One region of the Pseudarthrobacter arbutini genome, then DNA from elsewhere that is predicted to be linked to it. Evidence: riboswitches for the same ligand, from Rfam matches in the RefSeq annotation. Region 1 holds a riboswitch; each other region holds the start of a gene.

Region 1 (5,761 bases):
ACCGGCTGGGCTGTGGCGCCGAGCCGAACGGCAGCAGCACTCACCGCCGCGGCAGCAGCGGCATCCCGCTCAGTGACCTCGCCGCCGGCGTCGTGGGACGTGTAGCGGAGATGCACCCTGTTGTAGCGCCAGTCAAGGTCCGGGTGGTGGTTCTGTTCTTCCGCCACGCGTCCGACGGCGGCAATCAGCTCCAGTGCGGCGGCCGCCGTCGGCGTCTTATAGACAGCGACGAGACCGCCCAGCCGGTACTGCCAGTCGGGGAGCGCGGCGAGGACAGCCTCGATGCGCTCCCGCGTGAGTATGTCTTCCTTGCCGGCCACAGCGGCCTCCTCGGCTCGTCCGGTGAGCCCGCCCCGGCGTCTGGCCGAGGGCGCCGGGCCTGGAGAAAGCGGCCTAGAGAAACTCTGCCCGGCCTTCCATGGCCGATGACGCCAGGGCGTGCTCGCGGCGCGGAATCCTGCCGGCCGCTTTCGCCAGCCTACCGGCGATGACGGCGTGTTTGAAGGCCTCCCCCATGAGTGCAGGGTTCTGCGCCCGCGTGACTGCAGTGGCCAGCAGCACGGCATCACAGCCAAGCTCCATGGCCAGGGCGGCGTCGGATGCCGTGCCGATGCCGGCGTCCAGCACCACGGGCACCGAGGCGCGCGAGACGATCAGTTCGATGTTGTGTGGATTCAGGATCCCCAGGCCGGTGCCGATAGGTGCTCCGAGCGGCATGACCGCAGCGGCCCCCAGGTTTTCCAGCCGCAGGGCCAGGACCGGGTCATCGTTGGTGTAGGCGAACACTTTGAAGCCCCGGTTAACAAGCTGTTCCGTAGCATCCACCAATTCCACGGCGTCCGGCAGCAGGGTCTGTTCGTCGGCGATGACTTCCAGCTTGAGCCAGTCCGTTTCCAGCGCTTCGCGGGCCAGTTCCGCCGTCATGACCGCATCCCGGGCGGTGAAGCAGCCGGCGGTGTTGGGCAGTATCCGGATCCCGTGGTCCACCAGGAGCTGGAAAAGGGATCCCGATTCAGCCGGCGAATAGCGCCGCATGGCCACTGTGGTCAGCTCGGTTCCGGACGCCAGGAGGGCTGCCCCCAGCCCGTCGAGGCTGGGGGCGCCACCGGTGCCCATGATGAGGCGGGAGCCGAGCTCGACGCCGTCGATGACCAGCCTGTCTGCGGCCTCGGGACGGTTATGTGTGCTGATGTTGCTGGTTACTGTCATGGTGTCAGCCTCCCTGGACTGCTGTGACCAGTTCGACGTCGTCACCTTCGGCGAGCGCCGTGACGAACCACTGGCTGCGGGGTACTACCTCGGAGTTATGGGCGACGGCGACGCCGAGTTTCTGCCCGTCTGTCGCCTGGCCATTGGCCGAGAGGGGACGTCCAGTGATCTGGCTGATGAGGGTGGTGATGGAGGCGTCGTCCGCCACGGAATGGCGCGAGCCGTTGAGGGTGATGTTCATGCTGATTCCTTCTGTGGGTCGAGGTCCTTCGTGCGGATGTCATTGTCTGGGGACTGTATGCCGGCTACGTGGTGCTTTCCTGAAAAGCGGGCCGGGCTGAGGGCCCCCCATCGCGGGTCCGTCCGGCCATCCAGCAGGTCCCGGCAGATGGCCGCCGCCGCCGGAGCCAGGAGCACTCCGTGGCGGAAGAATCCGGTGGCAACCATCAGCCCGGCAATGTCCGCTGTGTTCCCCGTCCTTGGTGCGGAAGACGGTACGCGGCCGAGGAGAGGGGCGTTGTCCGGGGTCGCAGGCCTTGCCCGCGCTGTGCATTCCAGGAGTTCAAGCTCCGAGACGGCCGGCACCAGGACCTGGGCGTCCCGCAGCAACTGGTAGACGCCGCCCGCCGAGACAGCAGCGTCGCCCGTCCCGGCGAGCGCGTCTTCTCGCTGCGTAGCGCCGATCACCACCGTGCCGTCCTGCCGGGGAACGATGTAGACCGGCACACCATGGACCATTCCGCGGACAGTGGAGGTGAGGAGCGGGCGCAGGTGCTGCGGAACAGCCAGCCGCAGGATGTCACCGTAGACGGGCCGCAGGGGCAGGTGCAGTCCAACCGGCAGGCCATCCAGCGACGCCGCCTGCAATCCGTTGGCCACGACGGTCTCCCGGGCCTGGACAGTTCCGCCGTGGGCGAGCTTCACGCCGATGACGCGGCCGTCCTCCCAGAGCAGGGCAGCGGCACGTTGGTCAACGGCGAATCCCGCGCGGGCACCTGCCACGGCGGTTCCTGCGCCCGGTTCGTGGATGGCCAGGACTTCCTGGAGGCACGCCACGAGTTTCCGTGGATCCACCTGGTGGTCGGCGGAGATGTCCAGGGCGCAGGATATGGCCGGGCTGAGCAGGGATTCCCTGGTCCTGGCCTCACGGACAGTCAGGGGTTCCACCACCAGGCCGCTGGCCTGCTGCACGGCCCGGAGGTCCATCAGTGCCCGGCGGTCCGCAGCGTCCGCGCCGATCGCGAGGGTCGGCGTCGTCAGATATCCGGTATCGCCAGCCCCGGCCAGGGCGAGGTCGGCCGCAAAGGCAGGCCACAGGCCGGAGGATGCCAGCATCAGCTCAAGGAGGTCTTCCTCCTGGTAATGCAGTTCGCTCACAGGGGCCAGCATGCCGGCGGCTGCCCAGCTGGCGCCGTTGCCGGGCGCGTCATCGATCAGTACGACGGAACGGCCGGACCGCCGGACTTCCCAGGCTATGGCGTGGCCGATGACTCCGCCGCCGATGACGGCCACGTCGGCGTGCAGGGCGGTGGCCGGGCTGGCTGGTGCAGGCTCAGGTGGGCTGCTTATTGCGGGGGGCATATGTTCCTTCCCTACGCCGGTACTAGCCGGATCAGGTCAAGCGGTCGGCTCTGACGCCCTCTCAGCCCGGCCGCTTTGTGACGGCTGCAACGGGCTCCCGCAGTACCCGCCCAGTTTAGGGGACTTAGGCTGGTTTCCATGAACGCGCAATCCTTCGCCGCTGCAGGCACGCCCTCCGCCCCCTCCCCCGCTCCCGAATCCTTGGCCGGAACAGACCCCGCCGTCGGCATTAACACCGGCCTCCCGCACAGCGCCAGGCTGTACCTGTGCACTGACGCGCGACGGGACCGCGGGGACTTTGGCGAGTTTGTGGACGCGGCGTTTGCCGGCGGCGTGGACATCATCCAGCTCCGGGACAAGGCAATCGAGGCGGCGGAGGAGCTGGAGCTGCTGGCCGTGCTTCGGGCCGCGGCCGAACGCCACGGAAAGCTGTGGGCAGTCAATGACCGTGCCGATATCGCGCTGCTGTCCGGCGCCCCCGTTTTCCACATCGGGCAGAAAGATCTGCCTGTCGCTTCCGCCCGCACGCTGCTCGGGGCACCAGCCGCGATCGGCCTTTCCACGCACACCGCCGAGCAGATCGAAGGCGCCATCCGGCTGTCCGGTGGGCTGACTGACCAAGGCGGCCTGGACTACTTCTGCGTAGGACCGGTCTGGGCCACTCCGACGAAACCGGGCCGGGCCGCCGTCGGCCTTGACCTGGTGCGGTACGCGGCCGAAGCCGTCCGCGCTGCCGGTGGCACCCAGGCCACGCTGCCCTGGTTTGCCATCGGAGGCATCGATCTCGGCAACGTGGAGCAGGTGGTGGAGGCCGGCGCCGGCAGGATTGTTGTGGTGCGTGCCATCACCGAAGCCGCGGACCCCGCAGCGGCGGCCGCGGCACTCCTGGCGGCCCTGGACGCCGGCGCATCCTGACAATCCCCCGCGTGGCGGGCGGCGGGCGTGCACGATCCGTGGAAATCGAGCTAACCTGATTTTCGTGTCACATCATAGGTTGGCCCCCAATGTCCACGAGCAGACGAACGACCTCGCGGCGGCGCTGAGCGCCCTGCGGACCGAGCTGGAACTGCCGGGGCCCTACCCGGCGGAGGCGGTCCGGGACGCGGAAGCGGCGGTGGCCGCACACGAGTTGCCGGGTGCCGACCTGACGGAAGTGGCCTTCCTCACTATCGATCCGGCGTCGTCCACCGATCTGGACCAGGCGCTGTTCATCGAGCGTGCGGGCACTGGCTACAGGGTGCTTTACGCCATCGCTGACGTGCCGTCCTTTGTCCGCCCCGGCGGCGGACTCGACGCAGAGACCCGGCGCCGCGGCCAGACGTTCTACGCCCCTGACGGCCGTATCCCGCTGCACCCGGAAGTCATCAGCGAAGGGGCAGGCAGCCTTCTGGCCGGCCAGCTGTGTTCCGCCTACGTCTGGGAGTTCGGGCTGGACGACGCCGCGCAGGTCTCCACTGTGAGCGTCCAGAGGGCCACCATCCGCAGCCGGGCCAAGCTGAGCTACAAGGGAGCCCAGGCCGAACTCGACGCCGGGACGGCCGGCCCTGTCCTGCAGCTCCTGAAGGAAGTGGGCCTCAAGCGCGTTGAACTGGAGCGGCAGCGTGGCGGCGCCAGCCTGAACATGCCCGAGCAGGAAATCGTGCAGCTGCCCGACGGCGGCTACCGGATTGCCGCGGCGCCGCAGCTTCCGGTGGAGGACTGGAACGCCCAGATCTCCCTGATGACGGGGATGGCGGCGGCAAACCTGATGCTGGCGGGAGAAGTGGGCATCCTGCGAACCATGCCCGCCCCGGACGAGCGCTCCCTGCGTCACTTCCGCCTCCAGACTGAGGCATTGGGCAAGCCGTGGGACGGCAAGATCAGCTACGGCGAATACCTCCGCAGCCTTGACCCGACCGAACCCCGGCAACTGGCCATCCTGCACTCCGCCGGCATGCTGTTCCGCGGTGCCAGCTACACGGCGTTCGACGGCACAGTCCCGAAAGACGCCATCCAGTCCGCCATCGGCGCTGCCTATGCCCACACCACGGCACCGCTCCGGCGTCTGATCGACCGTTTTGTCCTGGTGATCTGCGAAGCCCTGAGCAACGGCAAGCCGGTACCGGACTGGGCGCGGGAAGCCCTGCCGTCCCTGCCGGAGATCATGGCCGGATCCGACCAGATGGCATCGCGGATGGAACGCATGGCGCTGGACACCGTGGAGGCCGCGCTTCTGGTCAACCATGTGGGCCAGGAATTCGATGCGATCGTGATTTCCGGCTCCAAGCCGCAGAAGGGCAACGGCAACGGGAAAAACGGCAACGGCACCAAGAACGGCGCTGCGAAAAACGGAGCCGCAAAAAACGGAAACGGCCCCTCGGGGATCATTCAGATCGCCGAGCCCGCCGTGACGGCCCGGTGCGGCGGCGACCTGGAATCCGGCACCAAGGTGCGGGTCCGCCTGATCTCTTCCGACATCGCTGCCCGCGAGGTCCACTTCGAGCTGCTGGCCTAAAGGTTTTGCGCGCCGCCTGATCGGCCCAAAGCCGGGATTCAGGGTCCGTGCGGCTAGACTGAAGAAGTAGATATGGATGCCCGGTCGTTGATTTCCTTGATTTTGAATTCAACAAGCCCGCCCCTACGCGATCTTGAGATGCACCCGTTGGTCACCAGTGCCAGCATTTTGATAGCCCGCGATCGGCTTCCACTGGAATTGCTTGCGCGCTTCGAGCGTGCTCCGGAACGGCCACGTTGGCCGGCCCGTTGAGCAGGCAGCGCCAATGCCCAAATGAATAAGGAAACTCCCCTGTGAGTGAATTGCATACCCACCAGATCCTGACTGACGACTCCGGCATCGAGACGATCGAACCCGAAGAAACCATCATCTCGGACGAGAAGCCGCACGAGATCGAGGAGAAATCCTTCGCTGACTACAACGTCCGCGCCGACATCGTGGAGTCCCTCGCCGACGCCGGGATCACCCACCCCTTCC
Region 2 (5,761 bases), 330 kb from region 1:
GACGTCGATGCCACAGTCCGGGAGATCCGCCGCGCCCTCCTGGATGCCGATGTCGCCGTGCCCGTGGTGCGTGAGTTTACGGCCCGCGTCCGCGAGCGTGCCCTCGGGGCAGAGGTATCGGGGGCGCTGAACCCCAGCCAGCAGATCGTCAAGATCGTCAATGAGGAACTCGTAGAGATCCTCGGTGGCGAGACCCGCCGGATTCGCCTTGCCAAGACCGGTCCCACCATCATCATGCTGGCCGGCCTCCAGGGTGCCGGTAAGACCACTCTGGCGGGCAAGCTCGCCAAATGGCTCAAGGCCCAAGGCCACAGCCCCCTGCTGGTGGCATGTGATCTCCAGCGGCCCAATGCCGTCACCCAGCTCCAGGTTGTCGGCAACCGCGCCGGCGTGCCCGTTTTCGCGCCGCACCCCGGAGCCACTTCGGAACTGGAGCACCCCGCCGGTGACCCGGTCGCCGTCGCCCGCGCCGGCGTTGAGGAAGCGCGCCAGAAGCTGCACGACGTCGTGATTGTTGACACCGCCGGGCGCCTCGGTGTTGACGCCGAGATGATGGAGCAGGCGAGCGAGATCCGCCGCGCCATCGTCCCCAATGAAGTGCTGTTCGTGATCGACGCCATGATCGGGCAGGACGCCGTGAACACGGCTGTGGCGTTTGACGAGGGTGTGAACTTCACCGGAATCGTGCTGTCAAAGCTCGACGGCGACGCCCGCGGCGGTGCCGCACTCTCGGTTGCGTCGGTCACCGGTAAGCCGGTTATGTTCGCCTCCACCGGCGAAGGCGTGGATGACTTTGAGCTGTTCCATCCGGACCGCATGGCCTCCCGCATCCTGGACATGGGTGACGTCCTCACCCTGATTGAGCAGGCCGAAAAGAACTGGGACAAGGACGAAGCCGCCCGGATGGCGAAGAAATTCGCCGACCAGGAAGACTTCACCCTGGACGACTTCCTCTCCCAGATGCAGCAGATCCGCAACATGGGCTCCATGAAGAAGATGCTCATGATGATGCCCGGTGCGCAGAACATCCGCGAGCAGCTGGAGAACTTTGACGAGCGCGAGATCGACCGTGTCGAAGCGATCGTGCGTTCCATGACGCCGCACGAACGCGTCGCCCCGAAGATCATCAACGGCTCCCGCCGGGCACGCATTGCCCGGGGTTCCGGCGTGCATGTCTCCGAGGTCAACGGCCTGCTGGAGCGCTTCGGCCAGGCCCAGAAGATGATGAAGAAGATGGCCCAGGGCGGCGGCATGCCCGGAATGCCCGGGATGCCTGGCATGGGCGGCCCCGGCGGTGCGCGGAAGGGCGGCAAGAACGCCCCGAAGAAGAAGGCCCGCTCAGGCAACCCTGCCAAGGCTGCCCAGGAGCTGAAGGACGCCGAGGCCCGGCGGGCCGGCGCGGCGAAGGCGCTCCCCACGGGGGCAGCGTTCGGCCAGCAGGGCGGCGACTTCGACCCGTCGCAGCTGAACCTGCCCAAGGGATTCGACAAGTTCCTCGGCAAGTAACCACCCCTCCCGACTGGGTAGCAGAAGGCGTCGTTGTGGGCACGGCACTCGTAACGACACTGGCTCCTGCCCAATTGGGATGTCGGTGCCGTGGAATAGGGTTGGGTCATGTTCAAACAGCGGGTAGTGTTCGTGCACGGCGCCGGACCTTTCGGTGCCGCGGCGTGGCTGCGCCAGCACGGCATGGCGCTGACGTACGACGCCCTGTTCCTGCGGCGGCACGGTTTTGACCCCGTCGCTGAACCCGTGGAGTCCTCGTTCTCCGAAGACACCGCCATCATCCTGCGCTCACTTGCCGATGACGGCCGCGGGGCCGCTGGGGGCCATGTTGTTGCCCACGCCGAGGGCGCGATCGCGGCCATGATGGCTGCCGTCGAACGCCCCGAGCTGGTATATTCCCTCACGCTGGTAGAACCGGCGTGCATGTCCCTGACCGCCGAACTGCCGGCCACGGCCGCACACCGCGCCCTGATGCAACCGCTGTTCGACGTCCGGCACCAGCTCAGCGATGAAGACTTCCAGCGTGAGTTCGTGCGGCGAATGTTCGCGGCGGACCTGCAGGAGCCCGCCACGCCGGAGGAAAAACGGTCGGCGCGCCGGCTCCGGTTGCAGGCGCCGTCCTGGGAGGCCCCGCTGCACATAGTTCCGGGCGTCCCCACCATGGTCCTGACGGGTGGGTGGGAACCGCTCTACGAGGAGATCGCCGGATATCTGCAGGAAACCGGTGCCCTGCACCGCATCGCTGCGGGAGGACACCGGCCCCAGGACTCTGCCGAAGGTGACCGTGCCATCCGGTCCTTCATCGCCGACGTCGGCAGGTCACGCTCGGTTCAGGCTTCCTGAGCCGTCAGCTCCCGGCCGGGATCCGAAGCTCGGGGAGGTAGACCTTCCCGCCGGCGGCCAGGAACTCCGCACTCTTTTCGCGCATCCCGCTGTAGGCCTCGGCGATGGCCGCCTGCGAATCGGCGGAACCGTATTCGTCCCTGATGTCCTGGCTGATCTTCATGGAGCAGAACTTCGGGCCGCACATGGAGCAGAAGTGGGCGGTTTTGGCCGGTTCGGCGGGCAGCGTCTCGTCATGGAAGGCCTCCGCCGTGACCGGGTCCAGGGACAGCGCGAACTGGTCGCGCCAGCGGAACTCGAACCTGGCCTTGGACAGGGCATCATCCCGTTCATGGGCGCCGGGGTGGCCTTTGGCCAGGTCTGCTGCGTGGGCGGCGATCTTGTAGGTGATCACACCGGTCTTCACGTCGTCCTTGTTCGGGAGGCCAAGGTGTTCCTTGGGCGTGACGTAACAAAGCATCGCCGTGCCGTACCGGGCGATTTCCGTGGCGCCGATGGCGGACGTGATGTGGTCATAGCCCGGGGCAATATCAGTAACCAGCGGCCCCAGCGTGTAGAACGGGGCGCCCTTGCAGAGTTCCTGCTGGCGTTCCACGTTCTCCCGCACCAGGTGGAACGGGACGTGCCCGGGACCTTCCACCATGACCTGCACATCGAATTCCCACGCCCGCTGGGTCAGTTCGGCCAGGGTGTCCAGCTCGGCGAACTGGGCGGCGTCGTTGGCGTCCGCCGTCGCTCCCGGGCGCAGTCCGTCGCCCAGGGAGAACGCGACGTCGTACTTGGCGAAGATCTCGCACAGCTCGTCGAAGTGCGTGTACAGGAAGTTCTCCTGGTGGTGGGCCAGGCACCAGCCGGCCATGATCGCGCCGCCCCGGGAGACGATGCCGGTGACGCGGTTGGCCGTCAGCGGCACGTAACGCAGCAGCACACCGGCGTGGATGGTCATGTAGTCCACGCCCTGCTCGCACTGCTCAATCACCGTGTCCCGGTAGATCTCCCACGTCAGGGCGTTGGCCTCGCCGTTGACCTTCTCCAGCGCCTGGTAGATGGGCACCGTACCGATGGGCACAGGAGAGTTGCGGATGAGCCATTCCCGGGTGGTGTGGATGTCATCGCCGGTGGACAGGTCCATCACCGTGTCAGCCCCCCACTGCGTGGCCCACTGGAGTTTGTCCACTTCCTCGGCGATGGAGCTGGTCACGGCCGAGTTGCCGATGTTGGCATTGATCTTCACCAGGAAGGCCTTGCCGATAATCATCGGTTCGGATTCCGGGTGGTTGATGTTGTTGGGGATGATGGCCCGGCCAGCCGCCACCTCGCTGCGGACCAGTTCCACATCACAGTTTTCGCGGAGGGCGATGAACTGCATTTCGGGGGTGATGACCCCCTGCCGCGCATAGTGCATCTGGGTGACGGTCTTGCCTTCGACGGCGCGGCGGGGGACCGGTTGCGCGCCCTTCCATTCCGCAGAGGCTGCGCCGCGGCGCACGGCCGACTTGCCGTCGTCGAGCAGGTTCCGCTCCCGGCCGCTGTAGGGCTCGGTGTCTCCGCGGGCTGCGATCCACTCTGAGCGGAACGGGTTGAGGCCCACCACCGGATCGCTGCCCGGTCCCGCCGTGCGGTAGGTCCGGAAAGGCCCGTTCGCCTCGCCGTTTGGCGACGGTTCGAGGGCGATCTCGGTCACGGGTACCCGGATCCCGGTGGCCTCATCGTTGATAAACGCCAGCGAGTGGGACTTCAGTGACTGGGTTTCAGGCTGGAGCGTTTGATCCACGTCGGCCCCATTTTGGGCAGGGATGAGCTGTGTTTCTTGTGTATTCAATGAATACTCACTTCCTTCGCCGGCATTACCCGGACAGGTTCAACGGTCGCAGGCTGCGTCAGCCCGATCTCAGCCCCTGCAAGGGCTCCCGTGTGGTCAAGTCGAAGCTACCACAGGCCGAGGGTGGACTGGTGACAGCAATCACCGGAAAGCGGTCGCAATCTGTCTGCTCCGACACTTGAATTAAATTGAAGCTTCAAGTAAATTGGAACCATAGCCGCCTTCCATCAGAAGGCCAACGGACCGGGAGTGTTCACATGACTGCAGAAGCCACCAGCCGGGATCTCCTTCCTGCCGACCTCTCCATGGGCACGGTGATGCTCAAGGTGGGCGACATGAAGCTGATGACCGACTACTATCAGCGTGCGCTCGGCCTGGAGGTCGTCGCGGAACAGGACGGCGGCGTCTATCTTGGCCGCCTTCAACGCCCGCTGGTCCATCTCGCGGCCGCTCCGTCCTTGAATCTGCCGGGCAGGGGAGAGGCCGGGCTGTTCCACACCGCACTGCTGTTTGACGACCAGGCTTCGCTGGCCGCCACAGTAGCCACCGCCGCCCAGTACGAACCCCGATCCTTCACCGGCAGCGCCGACCACCTCGTCAGCGAGGCCTTCTACTTCAATGACCCGGAAGGCAACGGCATCGAACTGTACTGGGACAGGCCCCGCGAAAACTGGTCCTGGAACGGGAAGGATGTAGTGATGGACAGCCTGGCACTGCCGCCGCAGCGCTACCTCGAGCAGCACCTGACCCAGGAATCCGTGGCCGGCCAGCGGGCCAGCGAAGCCGGCGTGGGCCACGTCCACCTCCGGGTGGGCGACGTCCAGTCAGCGCACGATTTCTACGTGGGTACGCTGGGCTTCGAAAAGACAGCCGGGTGGCACGGGCAGGCACTGTTTGTCTCCGCGGGCCGGTATCACCACCACATGGCCATGAACGTCTGGAACAGCCGCGGAGCCGGTCCCCGCAAGAACACCCTGGGCCTCGGCGAAGTGCTCATCGAGGTCCCTTCCGGGGATGACGTCGGAGCGCTCGCCGACCGCCTGAAGGTCGCCGGCGTGGCCTCGCACCACACGGGCGCCGAGCTTCGCTTCGAGGACCCGTGGCGCAACAATATCCGTGTCGCCGTCCGCTGAGTGCGGATGCCAAATGTGCGGCCTGCCTTGTACTAGGCTGATTCTGAACGGCCGGGGCGGCACTTGCTGCTGCCCTTCCAGGCCGCACCGTCGACGGAATGAGGGCTGTTCCCATGGGCTTCACTGAAATTTTTGTTTCCACTCACGATGCCGCACTGAAGCGGGCGGACGTCCTGGACGCAGGCGGCTCCCCGGCGGGCCAGGCCCTGCGGATTCCCGGAATCAGCGATTTCGAAATCGAGCAGCTTGGCGATCTTGCCGGCGTTGCGGTGCACGCCGGTGGCGCGGACTACGAACTGGCCATGGTTGACGTGGCCAGTGATTCCCTCCTCGGGGTCCCGCGGGCCATGGTGCGTGCGCTCGCCGACCTGCTCAGCTACGAGACTGAAGGCGAAGGCAATGTCCTGGACGACGTCGCTGAAAAGTGGGCCGCCCAGGATGACATGCCGTTCGGCGC
Region 3 (5,761 bases), on a different contig from region 1:
CCAAGACGATTGTAATGCGGTTAAAAGAACAGTGGAGCGGACCAAAATGGCCCGCTCCACCGCTTCAGAACTATTTGTTACTCTGCAGCTGCAGCAGCAACGATGTTAACAACGCGGCGACCGCGGCGGGTGCCGAACTGGACGGCTCCCGGGGCCAGTGCGAACAGTGTGTCGTCGCCGCCACGTCCAACGCCGGCGCCCGGGTGGAAGTGGGTGCCACGCTGGCGAACGATGATCTCGCCTGCGGAAACTACCTGGCCGCCGAAGCGCTTGACGCCGAGGTACTGGGCGTTGGAGTCACGACCGTTGCGAGTGGAACTCGCGCCTTTTTTATGTGCCATTTGAAATGCCTGCCTTTAAATTCTGGGGAATCTGCTGAAGAACCTGAACAGTAACGAAGAGTTACTTGATACCCGTGATCTTGACCTTGGTCAATTCCTGACGGTGACCCTGGCGCTTCTTGTAACCGGTCTTGTTCTTGAACTTCTGGATGACGATCTTCGGACCACGGAGGTCTTCGAGGATCTCAGCCGTAACCGTTACCTTGGCCAGGTCCGCAGCAGCAGAGGTGACTTTGTCACCGTCTACCAGGAGCAGTGCGGGCAACTCAAAGGTGCTGCCGGCTCCACCGGGGACGCGGTTCAGGGTAACGAAGTCTCCAACGGAAACCTTCTCTTGGCGGCCGCCTGCGCGGACAATCGCGTACACCACTTGGGAACTCACTTCTCTCGACGTTTATTACTAAATTTGCGTGCTGAACCCTGTTCCATAATTGGCTGGGTTCTCGCTGTGCCTCAACGCCGTGGGGTCGTAACCCAAGTGTTGGCGTAAGCACCGAAGATCTAGAATACGCTAATTTTGCCTTCGGCCGCAAATGAGGCTGGTTACGGCAGGTTGTCTGTGATAGGACCCACAAGCAGGTACTGCACTGACAATCCAAAACCGTGCCTGACTATCGTACAGGCCGCACGGGCCGCAGCCTGTCAGGAATGAATTCGCGGCGCGTCGAAGAATTCCACCTCAAACCGGCACGACTGCCTGAAAGCCACCAGCATCGCCGCCCGTTCATCCGCGGAAGCACTCCGGCCGGCGTCGTCAGCCAAGGCGATGGCGTCACGCGTGGCCTGGGCGAAATCCTCGTCAGCATAGGCCCGCAGCCAGTCGGCATAAGGATGTGCTGCCGGTGCACCCGCAGCCAGGAACTCCTCGTGGAGGGTCTGTCCCACTTCGGCATACAACCAGAAGCACGGCAGCACCGCCGCAACGAGCACCGCGTAGCTGCCGGAGGCCGAGGCCGCCAGCAGGTGGTCCACGTAGGACTTGGTGACAGGTCCCAGGACAGAGTCCACTGTCCTGGTGCTTAGCCACGTGCGGTGCAGTTCGGACTCGACCTCAAGGCATTGCTGGGCCGACTTTGCCCAGAACAGCTGGGCGGCTTCCGTGGGCGCCAGCGCGCTGGCCCGGGCGAGGACCCGCGAATAGCCGTTGAGGTAGATGGCGTCCTGGGCGAGGTAATAGGCGAACTGTTCCTCAGCCAACGTGCCGGCCGTCAGGTCGCGGATGAAATCCAGCCCGTAGATGGCTGCAAGATCCGGCTCCGACGCCCGGCGCAGCGTCTCTGCGAACTCGCCGACTGCCGGAATCTGTTGCATGTGGTGGAAGTGGTTGATGGGGCCATTGCCCTCGCCCACCTCAAGTTGGTCAGAGGCCTGCAGCGCGCCCACCAGCCAGGGCTTCACCTGCCGTAGTGCGGCTTCCCAGTCCCCCAGCCGGGCCTGAGCCGTGGCCATGGCCGACGACAGCGAGCAGCCGGTGCCGTGGCTGTTGCGCGTGGGGATCCTGTCCCCGCTCACTTCCACCACCTCCTGGGCGAGCAGCCCGGCAGCGTTGACCAGGGCATCCGGGCACGCACCGCCGTCGAGATGGCCGCCCTTGACCAGGACGGTGGCACCGGTCGCGGCGGACAACCGCTGCCCCTGCCCGAGCGCGTCGTGCCATTCCCTCGCCTGCGGCTCCCCCACCAGGATGGCCAGTTCGGCCAGGTTGGGGGTGATCAGGTCCACGAGCGGGAGCAGCTCCCGCAGGGCCGCCTCGGAAGACTCCTGCAGCAGCCGGTCGCCGCTCGTGGCCACCATGACCGGATCAAGAACGACGACGGCGGGACGCACCTTTTCCAGCCAGTCGCGGACCACGCCTATCACCGCAGCGTCGCCCAGCATGCCGATCTTGACCGCGTCGATGGTGATGTCATCGCTGATGGCATCGAGCTGCTGGCCCAGGAAGGACGCAGGCGGGACGTGAACCGCCTGGACCCCCTGGGTGTTTTGGACCGTCAGCGCGGTGATGGCCGCCATGCCGTAGCCGCCAAGGGCTGCAATGCTTTTGAGGTCGGCCTGGACGCCCGCGCCCCCTGAAGGGTCCGATCCGGCAATGGACAGCACCCGCGGAACGTCACGCAGCACCCGGACCGCAGAAGAGCGGGCTGGTGCGGGCCGGACCTCAGCCCGGGTTGCTGGGGTTTCCGGCAGAGCCGCCGCGGGTGTTGCAGGAGGAAGGACAGAAGTTGAAGCCAAAGGAGACATCCCTTCGCCGGTGCTAACCGGACAGGTTCAACGGGTGTGGATCTCAGCCGGCTCTCTGCGCGGCACCCCGTGTCAGTCACCAGCCTAGCGTTCCTCGCGACTTAACGCCGGACGCCCGGACGCAGCCTGTGATTCACAGGCACGTCCGGGCGCCGTTGTATTGGCTTGCCCTACTGCTTGGTCAGAGCTCCGAGGCCGGAACTCCTACGCCCAGGATGATGGGCGCGTTGGCGGCAACCGGTTTGTCGGCCACAGGAGCCTTGACGGGCTCCGGCGCCTTGGCGGCGTGGGTGTGTCCGGCGGCAGCCGCCGGAGCGGCTTCGTGATGCTCTACGGACGTGGCGTTGGCTGCGCCCTGGGCGCGGCTGGCACTCCGGTTCCGCCGGGGACGGCGGGCGCGGGGCTCCTCGGTGTGGTCGGAGTAATCCTTCTCCGCCGCGGCTGGCTGCTGCTGGCGGGCAGGTTCAGCCGGCTGGGTTTCAGTTGCCTGGAATGCCGACGGCTTGCTTTCCGCTACAGGTGCCGGCTCGCCAAGGTGCGCGAAGGCCTCCGCGAGGCGATCAAGTGTCAGGGCAGGTGAGTGCGGCTGGTCATCGTGGTGCGCCACGAACGGAAGCACAACCTGCTCGCCGCCGAATGTCAGCACTGCGGCCGGACGGCCGTTGGAGTCCGTTTCGGACCGCTCAGCCGGAGCCGGCACCGCAGCCGCAGGCTGCCGGCCCGCGGCGGCTGATGCGTGAGCCACTTCGTCGTCGTGCAGGTGCGCAGCGTGGGCTGCGGCCGCAATGTTCGCAAGCGCTGCCCGCGTGGCCTCCGCCTTGGCATGTCGCTCGGCATCACTGGCTTCCGGGTGGACCGTGTGGATCTGCACCGGAGCTGCCGGTGCCGTTTCCAGCGGCTGGCCGCCCCGTCCGCGGCGGCGCTTCCGGTCAGTGCGGCCACCCGGCTGGCTGTCCGGGCGCTGGCTGTCAGTCCGCACGCTATCGGTGCGCTGGGTTTCCGGGCGGCTGTCCACACGCTGCACGTGGTGCTCCGCGGCTACAGTGTTGGCGCGGCGGTGTTCCACGGGGTCGTCGTGGGTGACAATTCCGCGGCCTGCACAGGTTTCACACTGCTCGCCGAAGACTTCCAGGAGCCCGGTGCCCATGCGCTTGCGCGTCATCTGTACGAGGCCCAGCGAGGTCACTTCGGCCACCTGGTGCTTGGTCCGGTCGCGGCCCAGGCATTCCACCATGCGGCGGAGGACAAGGTCGCGGTTGGATTCGAGGACCATGTCGATGAAGTCGATGACGATGATGCCGCCGATGTCGCGGAGCCGGAGCTGCCGGACCACTTCTTCAGCTGCCTCGAGGTTGTTCTTGGTGACGGTTTCCTCGAGGTTGCCGCCACTGCCGGTGAACTTGCCGGTGTTGACGTCCACCACGGTCATGGCTTCGGTACGGTCGATGACCAGCGAGCCGCCCGAAGGCAGGAAGACCTTGCGTTCCAGGGCCTTGTGGATCTGCTCATCGATCCGCCACGCAGCGAAGATGTCCTGGTCCTTGGTCCACTTTTCCAGGCGGCCCACGAGGTCCGGGGCAACGTAGGTGACGTAGGCCTCGATGGTGTCCCAGGCCTCTTCACCGGAGACGATCAGCTTGGAGAAGTCCTCGTTGAAGACATCACGGACCACCTTGATGGTGAGGTCAGGTTCGCCGTAGAGCAGCTCCGGGGCGAGGATCTTGGTGGACGTGGACTGGCTTTCGATGCCCTCCCACTGGGCCCGCAGCCGGTTGATGTCGTGCGTGAGCTCCTCTTCCGAGGCGCCTTCGGCAGCGGTGCGGACGATGACGCCGGCGTGCTCCGGGAGGCGGTCCTTGAGGATGCGCTTGAGGCGGTTTCGCTCGACGTCGGGCAGTTTGCGGGAGATTCCGGTCATGGAGCCGCCGGGTACATAGACCAGGTAGCGGCCGGGCAGCGAGATCTGGCTGGTCAGGCGTGCACCCTTGTGGCCCACGGGATCCTTGGTGACCTGGACCAGGACGGTGTCGCCGGACTTGAGCGCGTTTTCGATCCGGCGCTGCTTGCCTTCGAGGTTAACGGCTTCCCAGTTCACTTCACCGGCGTACAGGACGGCGTTGCGGCCGCGTCCGATGTCAACGAACGCCGCTTCCATGGACGGCAGGACGTTCTGCACCTTGCCGAGGTAGACGTTGCCGATCAGGGAGTCCTGCTGGGTCTTGGAGACAAAGTGCTCGGCCAGGACGCCGTCTTCGAGGACGCCGATCTGGATTCTGTCGTCGCGCTGACGGACGATCATCTGCCGGTCAACTGATTCGCGGCGGGCCAGGAACTCGGCCTCGGTGATGACGGTGCGGCGGCGGCCGGTGTCGCGGGATTCGCGGCGGCGCTGCTTCTTGGCTTCGAGGCGGGTGGAACCCTTGACAGACGTGACGCGGTTGTTGACCGGCGCTTCGGTCGCGGCGCGCGGCGCGCGGACACGGGTCACCGTGTTGGGCGGGTCGTCGCCTTCTCCTCCGGTCAGTTCCAGATCCTGGTCGCCACGGCGGCGGCGACGACGACGGCGGGACGTCACGCCCTCATCGGCCTGCCCGGCGGATTCCTCATCGGTTTCTTCGGCTGCGCCTTCGTCGCCTTCGCTATCACCGTCAGCATCGCTTTCGCCTGTGCGGCTGCGTCCACGGCGACCACGGCTGCGGCGCCTGCGGCGGCCGTTGGCGTCGTCCGCTTCGCCGTCTTCGGCGTCGTCCTCTTCCGGCTCTTCAACCACGGCAGCAACCGGCGCGGGGCGGACCACAGTGCTGAGGTCGGGGGCCTGGAAAAGCACCGATGTGGTGGACGCCGGCTCAAGGAACAGTGAACTGAACGGGCTGGCAGTCTCAGCAGCAGCTGGCTCTTCAGCCGGCGCGGCGGCAGCGTTGATCGGGGCAGCGTTGACGGGGGCGACGGCGGCTGCTGCGGGCGCCGCAGCGGCGACCTCCTCTGCTTCCGGGGCCTGCGTTGCTGCAGTTTCAGGGGCTGCCTGCTCCGGAGCTGTCTGTTCTACGGCCGCGGGAGCGACGTCGGGGGCCGAGGTTTTGCGGGTGGCCACGCGGCGGCGGCGGACAGGCTTGGTCTCCGCTGCAGCCTCAGGCGCTGCAGCTTCGGCCGCGTGTTCGACGCCGGCAGTATCTACGGCG

What was found. A riboswitch is a leader RNA that binds a small molecule or an ion and turns the genes downstream of it on or off. The one in region 1 is predicted to bind thiamine pyrophosphate.
Region 2: linked by a shared signal. The riboswitch ahead of thiC (phosphomethylpyrimidine synthase ThiC) and the one ahead of thiO (glycine oxidase ThiO) in region 1 are both predicted to bind thiamine pyrophosphate.
Region 3: linked by a shared signal. The riboswitch ahead of thiD (bifunctional hydroxymethylpyrimidine kinase/phosphomethylpyrimidine kinase) and the one ahead of thiO (glycine oxidase ThiO) in region 1 are both predicted to bind thiamine pyrophosphate.

The regions. Positions count from the first base shown of each region.
Region 1 covers NZ_JBTNDQ010000001.1:345,506-351,266, forward strand. The annotation lists gene ACX80V_RS01585 (4a-hydroxytetrahydrobiopterin dehydratase) at 1-320, opposite strand, end outside; gene ACX80V_RS01590 (thiazole synthase) at 394-1,209, opposite strand; gene thiS (sulfur carrier protein ThiS) at 1,214-1,450, opposite strand; gene thiO (glycine oxidase ThiO) at 1,447-2,790, opposite strand; TPP riboswitch at 2,781-2,901, opposite strand; gene thiE (thiamine phosphate synthase) at 2,929-3,705, shown strand; gene ACX80V_RS01610 (RNB domain-containing ribonuclease) at 3,770-5,284, shown strand; gene ACX80V_RS01615 (DEAD/DEAH box helicase) at 5,578-5,761, shown strand, end outside.
Region 2 covers NZ_JBTNDQ010000001.1:18,010-23,770, reverse strand. The annotation lists gene ffh (signal recognition particle protein) at 1-1,506, shown strand, start outside; gene ACX80V_RS00120 (alpha/beta fold hydrolase) at 1,615-2,349, shown strand; gene thiC (phosphomethylpyrimidine synthase ThiC) at 2,354-4,171, opposite strand; TPP riboswitch at 4,166-4,273, opposite strand; gene ACX80V_RS00110 (VOC family protein) at 4,429-5,304, shown strand; gene ACX80V_RS00105 (hypothetical protein) at 5,418-5,761, shown strand, end outside.
Region 3 covers NZ_JBTNDQ010000019.1:29,123-34,883, forward strand. The annotation lists gene rpmA (50S ribosomal protein L27) at 78-341, opposite strand; gene rplU (50S ribosomal protein L21) at 403-711, opposite strand; gene thiD (bifunctional hydroxymethylpyrimidine kinase/phosphomethylpyrimidine kinase) at 984-2,582, opposite strand; TPP riboswitch at 2,565-2,662, opposite strand; gene ACX80V_RS18995 (Rne/Rng family ribonuclease) at 2,764-5,761, opposite strand, start outside.